Regions from separate parts of the Pseudotabrizicola sp. 4114 genome, predicted to be linked through region 1. Evidence: riboswitches for the same ligand, from Rfam matches in the RefSeq annotation. Region 1 holds a riboswitch; each other region holds the start of a gene.

Region 1 (3,201 bases):
GTGACCGCCTGACACAGGGCAGGGAGGCCATTGATCTGCAGCCAGGTGCCTCAGATCGGCTGAAAACGGACATCGTCGGCAAGGCAGTGGCCCTGGGTCTCAGCGGTGATCGCATGGCTGAGCGGCTGGAAACCGGTGCCGCCAATGCCTGGGAAGAACGCGATTGGGTGCGCAGTGACTTGGCAACCCTGTCCGGGAGGCGGCGTGCTGACTTAAGGAATCCGGATCAAAGCCGGAAGGTCGTCGATGATATCGAAGGGTTCTATGAAGCTGCGGCCAAGCTAATCGATCATGCCCGGGCGCATGAGGTCGTCCCTGAGAATGATCGGCTGCTGCGGGCCCTCGGGTCGATGGGCCGCATCATGCAGGCGGATGGAAAGGTAGAGTTCCGGGGCGATGCCCATGCTGAGCGGTTCGCTGATGAACTGCGTCAGCGGTATGGCAAAGAGGTTGTAGCGGAACTCGCCAGCGGTCGGACCGATGCGTTGGCTGTTGATTTCGAGGATGCGGATCAGCGGAAGTGGATCGCGCGTGCGGTTGTTTCGGCCGCGAAGTCACATGTGGCGTTTGGGTTGACCTTGCGAGAAGCGCGCAAAGCTGAGCGGCGGCTGGCATTGGAGCCTGTGAAATCAGAGGAGCGAGACTGGGAGCGTTGATCGACGAAGTGGGCGGTTTCCGGACGTTCTCCGCACGCGCAAACGCAACCTTGCCAGCATGTAGAAGCGGACATTTCGCCAGGATCACGCCGCCGGACCCGGCGCAACTTGAAAAGGGGTCAGATCACCGCCACCATATCCGAAGCCGCGTCGAAGCACAGATGAACCGCATCAAATCCTTCGGCGAGAGGATCATGTTGCGTGATCCCGATCGCCAGACCACCGAGGTTCACACCATCACCAGGGAACAGGTTGCCGCACTTACTGGATTGGCCTTGGTCGTGCATGCCAGCGGAACACTTCGCAGAAAACGGGCCATCACTGGAGATCCCCGTGCTCTGCGACATGTGATGTTCCAGACAGCCCCAGTCGCGGCACATCACAAAGCAAGCATGAAAACTTTCGCAGATCGCCTCCGCAAGGATGGAAATCCGCACACGGCCATCATCACCGCCGTCGCCAGAAAGCTCGTTATCATTGGGAACGCTCTGTGCAATAGCCGTCAGAAGTGAACCGCCCCGACGGCCGGAGAGATACAGCTTCTAAGCAAGGCGCTTGCAGCCCGTGGATTTTGGGCATATCGGTTTTGCGTCGGTTTCCGCAAGGAATCAAAAGGGAATCCGTCACCGGTTCTTCGGTGAAACGGAACTGCCCCCGCAACTGTAGGCGGCGAGCGTGCAGCGAAATACCACTGTGGCCAGTGCCATGGGAAGGTCGCTGTTCGTGATGACCCGTCAGTCAGGAGACCTGCCGACAGTGTCAGCAACGCGAACCGGGCGGGGTGTCCGGAGAGGTGTCGAATGAATAATTCCCAAAGGCGGCCTTTCGTGGCCGTCACAGCCAGAACACATGCGTCACGCCGGTCGGCTGTCGCGGCATTCAGCCCATGGGTCGGCAATCTTTCCCTGTCTCCGGTCGTAATATCCTTTGGAGACGACCCATGTTCAGACGATCCTTCACGGCAGCCGGAAGTGCTGTCCTCTGGCTAGCAGTTCCTGTGCATGCCGAAACGGCCTATCCCTTGACTCTGACCAATTGCGGGGTAGACGTGACCTTTGAGGCCGCGCCGGAAAGCGTGGTGACTGTCGGACAGGCCGCAACGGAAATCCTGTATTCCCTTGGGCTTGGCGACAAGGTTCAGGGAACATCCGTTTGGTTTACGGATGTCCTGCCGGAATTCGAGGTGTTGAACGCCGGTATCGAGCGAATCGCCGACAATGACCCGAGTTTTGAAAGCGTGGTGGCCAAGCGCCCCGGGCTGGTGGCCGTGCAGTATGAATGGCATGTCGGGGCGCAGGGCATTGTCGCCACGCGCGAACAGTTCGCGGATCTCGGTATCCCGACATATACGCTGCCTGCCGATTGCATTGGCAAGGACAACACTGCCGGGTCCGATGGCACCCGGCTTGAACAGTATGAGATGGACAGCCTCTATCAGGGGATCACGGAGCTTGCGCAGATTTTCGATGTCGGGGATCGCGGGGACGCGCTGGTTGCTGACCTGAGGGCGCGCGAGGCGGCCGCCATTGAGAAAGCGCAAGCGCTGACTCTGGGCAACGCGACCGCAGTATTCTGGTTCTCGTCTGCAGAAATGGACATTGATCCCTATGTCGCGGGGCAGGGTGGCGCGCCAGCCAATATGATGCAGGCACTTGGCCTTGAAAATGTGGTCAGCAGCGATGAGGAATGGCCCGTCGTAAGCTGGGAAACCATCTCGCGGGCCAACCCCACTATCATCGTGGCCGCCCGGATGGAGCGTCGCCGTTTCGAGGCGGATGATATCGATAAAAAGCTGGAATTCCTGCGCAGTGATCCGGTCGTCAGCCTGATGGATGCGGTCACGAAGGACCGGGTTGTCATTCTTGATGCGCATAGCATGGACCCGTCGATCCGCAACATAGCGGCGCTGGAAACACTGGCCGACGCTTTGGCAGAGTCTGACCTGAAATGACGGTCGAGACCGCTCCCGTCCGTTCCACCCTGCGTCCGGTTGCGTTCTGGGGGCTGTCGGGAGTGGCCGTTCTTCTGGTGGCGATCGTTGCCGGTGTGGTTATTGGCGAGACGCCGCTGCCATTGGCCACGGTTGGTGCCGTCGTGATGAACAATCTGTTGAGCGCAGAGTTCATCGTCGATCCGATCGATGCGGGCATTGTCTGGAGCTACCGCTTGCCGCGCACCCTGATAGCTGCGGCTTGCGGAGCCGGGCTTGCGCTTTCGGGGGTCGTGCTTCAGGCTTTGGTGCGCAATGCGCTGGCCGATCCCTATCTTCTGGGCGTCTCGGCGGGGGCCGGAACCGGTGCTGTCGCGGTCACCATCCTAGGCCTCGGCGGTGGTGCCATCGGCATATCCGCCGGGGCGTTTGGCGGGGCAACGCTGGCCTTTGCGCTTGTTGCGGCGCTGGCGCGCGCGGCGGGTGGCGGATCGGCGCAGCTGGTGCTGGCGGGCATTGCCGGATCACAACTGTTCAATGCGCTGACTGCTTTTTTCATCGCGAAATCTGCCAATGCGGAACAGGCACGCGGCATCATGTTTTGGCTTCTGGGCA
Region 2 (3,201 bases), on a different contig from region 1:
GGCTGTCGCCATGGGCCTTGCCCGGTTCAGACCTGATGTGCGGGTCGCGGGGGTGATCCTGAACAAGGTCGCCTCGCCCCGCCATCAGGCGCTGGTGCGCGCCGGGATGGAAGCCGCGGGCCTGACCGTGCTGGGGGCGCTGCCGCGCAGCGCGCATGTGGCGCTGCCAGAGCGGCATCTTGGTCTGGTGCAGGCCGAAGAGTTGCCCCGGCTAAGACAGATCCTGTCGGATGCGGCCAGTTTTGTGACCGACAACTGTGATCTGACCGCGATCCGCACCGCGGCACAGGGCGGCCATGTGCAGGATGCCCGGGGCGCAGGCCGGGTTCCGGCACCGGGCGAGCGGGTGGCACTGGCCCGCGATGCGGCGTTTTCCTTTGTGTATCCCCACCTTTTGACCAGCTGGCGTGAACAGGGCGCAACGATCCTGCCGTTTTCGCCACTGGCGGATGAAGGGCCGGACCCGTCCGCAACCGCCTGCTGGCTGCCGGGGGGCTACCCCGAGTTGCACGCCCCGCGCCTTGCCGCCTGTGACGGTTTTCGCAATAGTCTTGCCGATTTTGCCCGGACCCGGCCAGTGCATGGCGAATGCGGCGGCTACATGGCCCTGGGTCAGGGACTGGTCGCGGCGGATGGAACCCGGCACCGGATGGCGGGGCTGCTGGGGCTGGAAACCAGCTTTGCCAAGCGCCGCATGCATCTGGGCTACCGGCTGGCGCGGCTGGCGCAGCCCTGTGCCGGGTTTACCGCCGGCACCCTGCTGCGCGGCCATGAGTTTCACTATGCGTCCATCCTGTCGCAGCCAGACGCGCCTCTGGCGACAGTGGTGGATGCCAATGGCCAGACGGTGGAAGAGACCGGATCAGTCCGCCATTTCACGGGCGGGGGAATGGCAAGCGGCAGCTTCTTCCATCTGATCGGCCCGGCCAGCTCCGGGGATCTGTCATGACGGGCCTTGTCTCTTTCGTCTCCTCCGGGCCCGGTGACCCGGAATTGCTGACGCTCAAGGCCGCCCGCCGCTTGGCCGAGGCCGATGTGGTGCTGTTTGACGATCTGGCCTCTGGCCCGGTGCTGTCGCATGCCGGACCGCAGGCCGAGCTGGTGGCGGTGGGAAAACGCGCCGGTCGCGCCTCGCCCAAGCAGGATCACGTCAGCCGTTTGCTGGTCGATCATGCCCGGACGGGCGCGCGGGTGGTGCGGCTGAAATCCGGCGACAGTGGTATTTTCGGGCGGCTGGAGGAAGAGATCCTCGCCCTGACCGAGGCCGGTATCCGGTTCGAGATCATCCCCGGTGTGCCCTCAGCCTGCGCGGCGGCGGCGGCGGCGGGCATCCCGCTGACGCGGCGGCTGACCGCCCGGCGTGTGCAGTTCATCACCGGGGCCGATGTGACGGGCGATCTGCCACAAGGGCTGAACTGGGCGGCATTGGCCGATCCGTTGGCGACCACGGTGGTCTTTATGGGCAAGCGCACATTTCCCGCACTGGCGCAGGCGTTGATGACGCATGGATTGCCGCCAGAGACCCCTGCCCTGCTGGCCGAAGCCGTGGGACACCCGCAGCAGGTGCTGACCCGGTCCACTCTGGCGGCGCTGGCGGCACAGCTGGCACAGGGCAGCGGTGACCAGCCGGCGCTGATTTTGTACGGCCCGCTGGCAGGCGGATGACGCAAACGGCGCAAGCGTCCTCAAAGCGGTCGCTTGCCAGCTTGACCTGCCCCCGGTGAGGGCGCAAGAAAGTAACCTCAAGGTGCCCGAAGTGACAATATGCTGAGGGCTCAAACGGGAATGGGGAAGGGCGGACCAAATCGCGGCGCCCCCACCCCAGCCGCCCCCGCGACTGTCAGCGGTGAGCGGTCATCCGGAATGCCACTGGCCGTTGCAAAGGCTGGGAAGGCGGATGACCGTTGCGACCCGCAAGCCAGGAGACCGGCCTTGCAAACGCAACCTGTTCAACCGTCGGGTGTGACGGCAAGGAGACTGACATGCATATCGAACCCGGCCTCGTCGATGGGGCCAAAATTACGCTGAGCTACGCCACCGCAGCGGCCGCTGGGGCCACTGGCCTCTGGTTTGCCCGTGAAACGCTCAAAGAACGCGGGCTGATGTCGCTGGCGGTACGCAGCGTGATTGCCGCCGTGCTGACCTTTGTGTTCTTCGAAATTCTGCCGACATTCCCGGTCGGCGTGTCCGAGGTGCACTTTATCCTGGGGTCCACCTTGTTCCTGATCCTGGGCGCGGGGCCTTCGGCGATTGGTCTGGCCCTTGGCCTGCTGGTGCAGGGCCTGTTCTTTGCCCCGGCCGATCTGCCGCAGTTCGCGATGAACGTGACCACGCTGCTGGTGCCGCTCTTCGCCCTTACCGCATTGGCCCGCCGTCTGATCGCACCGGGCACCGCCTATATTGATCTGAAGTACACGCAGGTGCTGGCCCTGTCGGCGTGCTATCAGGGCGGCGTTGTCGCCTGGGTGGCATTCTGGGCCATTTACGGCATGGGAACCGAGGCGTTTGCCCCGGTCGGCACCTTTGCCGTGGCCTATCTGGCGGTGATCATTCTGGAGCCGCTGGCCGACCTTGCCGTTCTGGCCGCGGCCAAGGCTTTGCGTGGCAAGACCCCGCCCACCATGGTCGAACCGCGCCTCTACGCCCCGGCCTGAACGCCACGTGTACACCATCAGGGCGCGGTTCACCGGAACCGCGCCCTTTTCCTCCCAAGAGGCGGCAATGATCACCCTGTTCCTGATCGGCATCGGCACTGGCAACCCGGACCATCTGACCGCCGAGGCGGCAAAGGCAATCGGCGAGGCCGATCTGATCCTCATTCCGCTGAAAGGCGAGGACAAGGCCGATCTGGCCGGACTGCGGCTGGACATCTGCGAGCGCTGGGTCACACGACCAGAGGCCCGGATCGAGACCTTTGCCCTGCCGGTGCGGAACCCCGCAACGCCGGATTATCTGACCCGGGTGAGCGACTGGCATGATGCAATCGCGCAGATCTGGCAGGACCGCATTCAGGCCCATCTGGATGCTGGCGGCGGGCCGCGTGTTGCACTTCTGGTCTGGGGTGACCCATCTCTTTATGACAGCACCTTGCGCATCGCCGAACGGGTGTCGCACGCCCTGCCCCTGCGCCTTCGGGTGATCCCCGGCATCACCGCGATACAGGCGCTTTGCGCCGCCCATGCGATTCCGCTGAACGACCTT
Region 3 (3,201 bases), on a different contig from region 1:
AGGAGTGCAGTTTCGTCGATGTCATGGTGTTCGGCAATGACCACCAGCCGCGACCGGCGCGGCTCGGTGCCCCATGGGCGGTCAAACTGCTGGCGCACCCGCTCGCCCACCGCCTGCACCAGCAGGCGCATCGGCTTGCCCTGAACCGCGACATAGCCCTTGATCCGCAGGATATGCTGCTCGCGTGCAAGGCGCTGGATGCGGGCGACCAGATCATCCGGATCGGTGATCTCTGGCAGATCAATCACGACCGAGGCAAAATCATCATGCTCGTGATCGTCATGGCCATCGTGATGGCTGGGACGGGCGGCAAGATCATCTTCGGCGGCCGCGTTCAGGCCCAGGATCACGCGGGGGTCGATGACACCATCGGTCATCGCCAGAATCGGCAGGCGGCGCGGGGCCTCTGCCTCGATCATCGCGCGGGCCCTGGCGAGCCCGGCTTCCCCGGCCAGATCGGCCTTGGACAGCAACACGACATCGGCACAGGCGATCTGATCCTCAAACACCTCTGACAGCGGGGTTTCATGGTCAACCGCATCATCGGCCAGGCGCTGGGCATCTACCGCGGCCACATCGGGCGCAAACCGGCCTGCCGCAACCGCTTCGGCATCGGCCAGCGCGATGACGCCATCAACCGTGATCCGTGACCGGATCGCGGGCCAGTCAAACGCCTTGAGCAACGGTTTTGGCAGCGCCAGACCAGAGGTTTCGATCAGAATATGGTCGGGCGGCTGTGGCAGGGCCATCAGTGCCTCGATCGTCGGGATGAAATCATCGGCCACGGTGCAGCAGATGCAGCCATTCGCCAGCTCGACGATGTTCTCGACCGGGCAGCTTTCGTCGGCGCAGGATTTCAGGATGTCGCCATCGACGCCCACGGTTCCGAATTCGTTGACCAGAATGGCCAGCCGCTTGCCCTGCGGGTTCTGCATCAGATGCCGGATCAGCGTGGTCTTTCCCGCGCCAAGAAAGCCGGTGATGACGGTGACGGGAACTTTGGTCAGGTTGGTCATTTCAGCTCTCCAGGGGGGGAAGACGGGCAAGGCTTTGCTTGCGGAAGATCACGGGCCGGTCGCGCCAGGGCACCAGACCGTCAGGTGTGGCCGCATACAGTGCGGCACCGCGCAGGATTTCCGGCACATCCGCCTCAGTCATCCGCCCATAGACGTAAGACCAGCTGCCCGGTTTGCTCAGCGCGATGCCGCACCCGTGGTCGCAGGCGGACAGGCACTCTACCGGACGGACCGCCACCCCGTCAGGAATGTCGGCAGAGCGGATGGCGGTGAACAAGCGGGCACCGGGGCAGACCTCGCCCTCGGGCACCGGCTGCCCGGCCCGGCAGGTCATGCAGATGTGTAAGACAGCGGTCATACAACCCTCTTGGTCAGACAAACGGGGAATGGCCGACGGCAAGGGCAGAGGGCCCCATTCCGAAGGTCACGGCACACCCCGTCCGTGTTTCAGTTCAGGCGCTGGCAGGTCTCCCGGCTTGCGGATATCGGACCCTGTGCCAGATGGCGTCGGGGTCCGGCGCTCTGTTCGCCTTCCCAGCCTGATGGCCAGTGGCATGAACAGACCTTTCCGGTCACGGTCGCGGGGGCGGCTGCGCTTTGGCTTGGTGGCCCGGTGGACCGCAAAACCTGTCGCATTCCCTCTTGGCCTGCCGTAGGACAGGCACCAGCGCTTAGTCTTCCGACTCCTTTGCCACAGCGGGGGGCGGTGTCAAGGAAAAGGACCGGCACGATGACGGACGTAAACGACCCGGATGCAGAAAACACAGACGCAGAGCTTGCCCGCCACGCATCCAAGATGGCCAAGAAAAAGGCCGCCCGCGACCGGATGATGAGCGGGAAAGAAGGCGAAAAGGGCCTGATCATCGTTCATACCGGGGCGGGCAAGGGTAAATCCTCGTCTGGTTTCGGCATGATCCTGCGCTGTATCGCGCACGAGATGCCCTGCGCTGTGGTCCAGTTCATCAAGGGCGCCTGGGATACCGGCGAGCGCCGCATGATCGAAGGGCATTTCCCGCATTTGTGCCAGTTTCATGCGATGGGCGAAGGCTTTACCTGGGAAACCCAGGACAAGGCCCGCGACATTGCGGCGGCACGCAAGGGCTGGGAAAAGGCAAAAGACCTGATCCGCAACCCTGACATCCGCTTTGTGCTGCTGGACGAAATCAATATCGCCCTGCGCTACGACTACCTGGATATCGACGAGGTGCTTGCCTTTCTGCGCGACGAAAAGCCGCCGCTGACCCATGTGTGCCTGACCGGGCGCAATGCCAAAGAGACGCTGATCGAAGCGGCGGATCTGGTAACGGAAATGACGCTGATCAAGCATCCGTTCCGCTCTGGTATCAAGGGGCAGCCCGGGGTTGAGTTCTGATGAGCGTGCTCTGCGCGGCATCTGCCGGGGCTCTGCCGCTGAAATATTCCTGCCAGGACAAAAGCAATCGTTCCTTAACCTTTGCCAGCGACTCTGGGGGAGCGGAACAGGGAGGGATCCCGATGGCCGCCCAAGGTAAAGGCGCCGCGTCCCGGTCGTGCAAGCGGTCCGGGGCGCGGCTGCTGATGTCTGGTCCTGCGCATGCTTTTATCTTGGCATTAAATATCCCCGCCGGAGGCTCCCGCAGGCGACGTGGCGCTGGGGGTGAAAGATAAGATGACAGCGCTGATGATACAGGGCTGCGGCTCCAATGTCGGCAAGTCGATGCTGGTGGCCGGCTTGTGCCGGGCGGCGCGGCGCAGGGGGCTTTCGGTGGCCCCTTTCAAGCCACAGAACATGTCGAACAACGCCGCGGTCACGGTCGATGGCGGCGAGATCGGCCGGGCACAGGCATTGCAGGCGCAGGCCTGCGGGCTGGAGCCGGTGACGGATATGAACCCGGTGTTGCTCAAGCCCGAAACCGATGTCGGCGCGCAGGTCATCGTTCAGGGGCGGCGGGTGGCGACGGTGCGGGCACGCGACTATGCCGACCTCAAACCAAAGCTGATGGTGTCGGTGCTGGACAGCTTCCACCGGCTGCGGGCCGCACATGATCTGGTGATCGTCGAGGGGGCGGGCAGCCCGGCAGAGGTCAATCTGCGGGCGGGCGACATTGCCAACATGGGCTTTGCCCGCGCCGCAAATGTGCCGGTGGTGCTGACCGGCGATATCGACCGGGGCGGGGTGATCGCGCAGATCATCGGCACGCAAGCG
Region 4 (3,201 bases), on a different contig from region 1:
ACGCCGACCAGCCCAGAGCGCCAAGGTCTTTGGCAAGTTGTGCGGTCGGGTCATCGGGCGGGCCGCGACGGGTCAGGCAACGGGCGGCACTTTCCGTGGCAATGGCGGCGAAACCGGCAAGCGCCGCGCCGCGCTGCCATGCTGTCACCAGATCGCTGACATCGTCATATGCGCTGTCCGTGGCGCGGGTCGGCAGCGGCGGGCCAAAGAAGCCGCCCAGAAGATGCGCGCGGGGCAGGGCTGGCCCTTGCGCCAGCACTCTGCCCTCGCGGGAGGACCAGATCAGCCGGTCGGGGTGGCCGAACATCAGGGGGTCGCTGGCCCCTTCGGCAGCAACACAGGCGCGTGCCAGCAGGGCGGGCGGTCCGCAAAACCCGGCCAGCCGGGCGATGGCGACCAGCGCCGCCGTGCTGGCCCCGGTGCCAAGCCCCGGCGGAAAGGCCGGATGCAGGTGATAGGCGCCGGTCAGGGGCAGGCCCAGCGCTGACAAAAACCGGCGCAGCACCGGAGGTGGCACGGGAAAGCCTGCGGGCGCATGGGGCGTTTTGACAGTCAGGCCAGAACAGGCCCGGCGCCCGGCCCGCAAAAACATGCCATCAGGGCGCAAGGTGACCAGAACAACGGGCCCCTGCGCGCCCATCCGGCCTTGGAGCCATTCGCCGAAGTGGCAGGCTTGTCGCAGGATGCCCCCAGAACGGCGGTCGGCAAAGGCAGAGTTCATGGCCGGTGATCATCCTGTGCCAAAGCCTCCGGCCAGCGGTCCTGAAACACCAGATCGGCCAGATCCAACCGGTTTTGCCAGCCTTTGACCTGCAATTCGGGTTCGGAATACAGCGCATCAACATGGCCGAGGCAAAGGTACGCCACCGGCACGACCGGATCGGGCAGGTTCAGAATCCGGCGCAGATCACTGTCATGAAAAATGCTGACCCAGCCGACGCCAATGCCTTCGGCACGGGCCGCAAGCCACAGATTCTGCGCGGCACAGACGGTCGAGTACAGATCCATATCGCGGTTATGGGTCCGCCCCAGCACCACCTGCCCGCCGCGGGTGCGGTCACAGGTGATGCAGATGTTCACCGGGGCCTCACGGATGCCCTGCAATTTCAGCGTGGAATACAGAGGTTGACGGTCTGCACTGAACATTCCGGCCGCTTCGGCATTGGCCCGCTCAAACGCATCATGGATTTCGGCTTTCACCTCTGCGCTGCGGATCACGATGAAATTCCACGGCTGCATGAACCCGACCGAAGGCGCATGATGCGCTGCGGTCAGCAGGCGGAGCAGGACATCCTCATCAACGGCGCGCGGCGTAAACTGGCTGCGGACATCGCGGCGGGTAAAGATGGCGCGGTAGACGGCATCACGCTCGGTGGGTGAAAATGCCTGAACGGGTTGCGGCTGCATCTGGTCTTTCGTCACGACAAAACCCCTGTCATCAGAAACAAGGCCCCCGCTGACCATCGGGCACCCCGGTTTCGTCTGGCCGGTCTTCTGACTTGGTTTCACCCGGTGCCGCGCCTTCCCGGTCAGTCGGACCAGTGGCTGTTGCGGCCCCGTCCACCTTACAGCGTTGGGCACGTCGCGGAGTCTCACCGCGTTCCCGATTATCCCGACGGCAATCGCATCGAGCACCAGACACCTGATGCCTAGCGGCTCAGCCGCTGGTTCACAATGGGGTTGGTTGTGCGTATGACCGGGACAGGCTTGCCTGAGCCACTGCGCGGCCTCAGCAGCCTGCGGGCTGGTGCGTTGGGAACCCTTGGATCAAGCCGGAGTGACAGAGTGACCCGTTGCTTTGCCGCGCGATTTGCGGCATTCCGCGCCTTATGGTCCTGTCTCTGATCATATGGCTGCGTGGCGTGGCTTTGGTTGCGCTTCTGGCGACTGCCCTTGGCGTCGCTGGCTTTGGCCATCGTGCGCCGATGCAGCAGGATGCGACGATCGAGGCATTCTTGCTGTCCGGTTTTGCAATGGCCGATCTGTGCGGATCATCGGGGTCCGGCGATGCAGCGGCGCCGCTGTCCTGCCTCGCCTGCACAGTCACCGGCCCGGCGCTGATCCCGGCCAGCCCTTGCGTGATCCGCGATGCGGATATGCAGATCATTGCCGCCGTTTTTGCCCCGCGTGCGCGCCAGACTGTGCCTGCCGTTCACGACCCCGCCCGCGCGCCGCGTGCCCCGCCGCTGGCCTGAACCTGTCTGTCTGAAATCCATCCAGTCCTGACAGCCGGCCGCGCGCCGTGCTCAAGCCAAAAGGCAATCGTAATGTATCTTTCGTCTTCTCTGAACCGCGTCAAAACCCCGCTTCTGGCCTTTTGTGCCGCACTTGCGCTGGCAACCAGCGCACAGGCCCATGGCGTGACCGTGGGTGATCTTGAGATCATTCACCCCAATATCCTGGCACCTGCCGCTTCGGCAAAATCGGCTGCGGGCTATATGGGCATCGCCAATGAGGGCACAACCGCTGACCGGCTGATCGGCATCGAGATGCCTTCGGTCCAGCATTCCGAACTGCACACCACCGAACACAGCGCCGATGGCGTTGCGCGCATGATGCATGTGGATGCCATCGACATTCCGGCGGGCGAGACGGTGCTCTTGGAACGCGGCGGCATGCACATCATGCTGATGGGCCTGACCGAGCCGATGACTGAGGGGCAGATGGTGCCCGCCACCCTGATCTTTGAACAGGCTGGCCGCGTCGAGGTGGAGTTCAGCGTCGATCCGTCGGATGGTGCTGACCATTCCGCCATGGGGCACTGAGGCCTGAAACAAAGGCCCGTGGCGTTCGCGCGCCACGGGTTTCCTAGCGATAGCGCCGGAAAAACCGCGAGCGGTCGTACAGCGTTTCCAGCCGTTTCATCCGGCCTTCGGTCTCTCCCCAGGTCCGGCTTTGCACACTTGCCAGCAGCGTTTCGACCAGCACGAGGATCGACACGGTCGAGTCCCAGGCCGAAGGTGCTTCGATATGGCAGGTCAGCGTGTGGCGGGCGTGGGCGGCGGCGGGGCTGACCCAGCGGTCGGTGATCACCACCACCTCGGCCCCCTGTTCCACCGCCAGCTCTACCAGTTGCAGCACCGAGTTTTCATAGCGCCTGATATCAAACGCCACCAGCACATCGCCTGCCTTCATATCCAGCAGAGCCGGGGGCCAGGTGTTCGACATGTCCGACAGCAGCGTCACCTCGGGCCGGACCAC

Evidence for each region. Region 1 has a riboswitch for cobalamin ahead of J2X53_RS20420 (ABC transporter substrate-binding protein). Riboswitches for the same ligand answer to the same signal wherever they lie in the genome.
Region 2: it holds a riboswitch for cobalamin, as region 1 does, so the genes downstream of both, J2X53_RS14540 (energy-coupling factor ABC transporter permease) here and J2X53_RS20420 (ABC transporter substrate-binding protein) in region 1, are expected to answer to the same signal.
Region 3: it holds a riboswitch for cobalamin, as region 1 does, so the genes downstream of both, J2X53_RS14605 (DUF1636 domain-containing protein) here and J2X53_RS20420 (ABC transporter substrate-binding protein) in region 1, are expected to answer to the same signal.
Region 4: it holds a riboswitch for cobalamin, as region 1 does, so the genes downstream of both, bluB (5,6-dimethylbenzimidazole synthase) here and J2X53_RS20420 (ABC transporter substrate-binding protein) in region 1, are expected to answer to the same signal.

What each region holds. Positions count from the first base shown of each region.
Region 1 covers NZ_JAVDWP010000016.1:47,862-51,062, reverse strand. The annotation lists gene J2X53_RS20435 (relaxase/mobilization nuclease domain-containing protein) at 1-656, shown strand, start outside; partial or broken gene J2X53_RS20430 (IS5/IS1182 family transposase) at 788-889, shown strand; gene J2X53_RS20425 (transposase) at 893-1,168, shown strand; cobalamin riboswitch at 1,232-1,426, shown strand; gene J2X53_RS20420 (ABC transporter substrate-binding protein) at 1,597-2,607, shown strand; gene J2X53_RS20415 (iron ABC transporter permease) at 2,604-3,201, shown strand, end outside.
Region 2 covers NZ_JAVDWP010000006.1:12,726-15,926, reverse strand. The annotation lists gene J2X53_RS14550 (cobyrinate a,c-diamide synthase) at 1-949, shown strand, start outside; gene cobA (uroporphyrinogen-III C-methyltransferase) at 946-1,665, shown strand; cobalamin riboswitch at 1,729-1,950, shown strand; gene J2X53_RS14540 (energy-coupling factor ABC transporter permease) at 1,983-2,654, shown strand; gene cobF (precorrin-6A synthase (deacetylating)) at 2,722-3,201, shown strand, end outside.
Region 3 covers NZ_JAVDWP010000006.1:25,898-29,098, forward strand. The annotation lists gene cobW (cobalamin biosynthesis protein CobW) at 1-1,016, opposite strand, end outside; gene J2X53_RS14605 (DUF1636 domain-containing protein) at 1,018-1,374, opposite strand; cobalamin riboswitch at 1,460-1,700, opposite strand; gene cobO (cob(I)yrinic acid a,c-diamide adenosyltransferase) at 1,747-2,388, shown strand; gene J2X53_RS14615 (cobyric acid synthase) at 2,665-3,201, shown strand, end outside.
Region 4 covers NZ_JAVDWP010000006.1:31,114-34,314, forward strand. The annotation lists gene J2X53_RS14625 (propanediol utilization protein) at 1-721, opposite strand, end outside; gene bluB (5,6-dimethylbenzimidazole synthase) at 718-1,407, opposite strand; cobalamin riboswitch at 1,467-1,654, opposite strand; gene J2X53_RS14635 (hypothetical protein) at 1,830-2,195, shown strand; gene J2X53_RS14640 (copper chaperone PCu(A)C) at 2,268-2,765, shown strand; gene J2X53_RS14645 (MurR/RpiR family transcriptional regulator) at 2,809-3,201, opposite strand, start outside.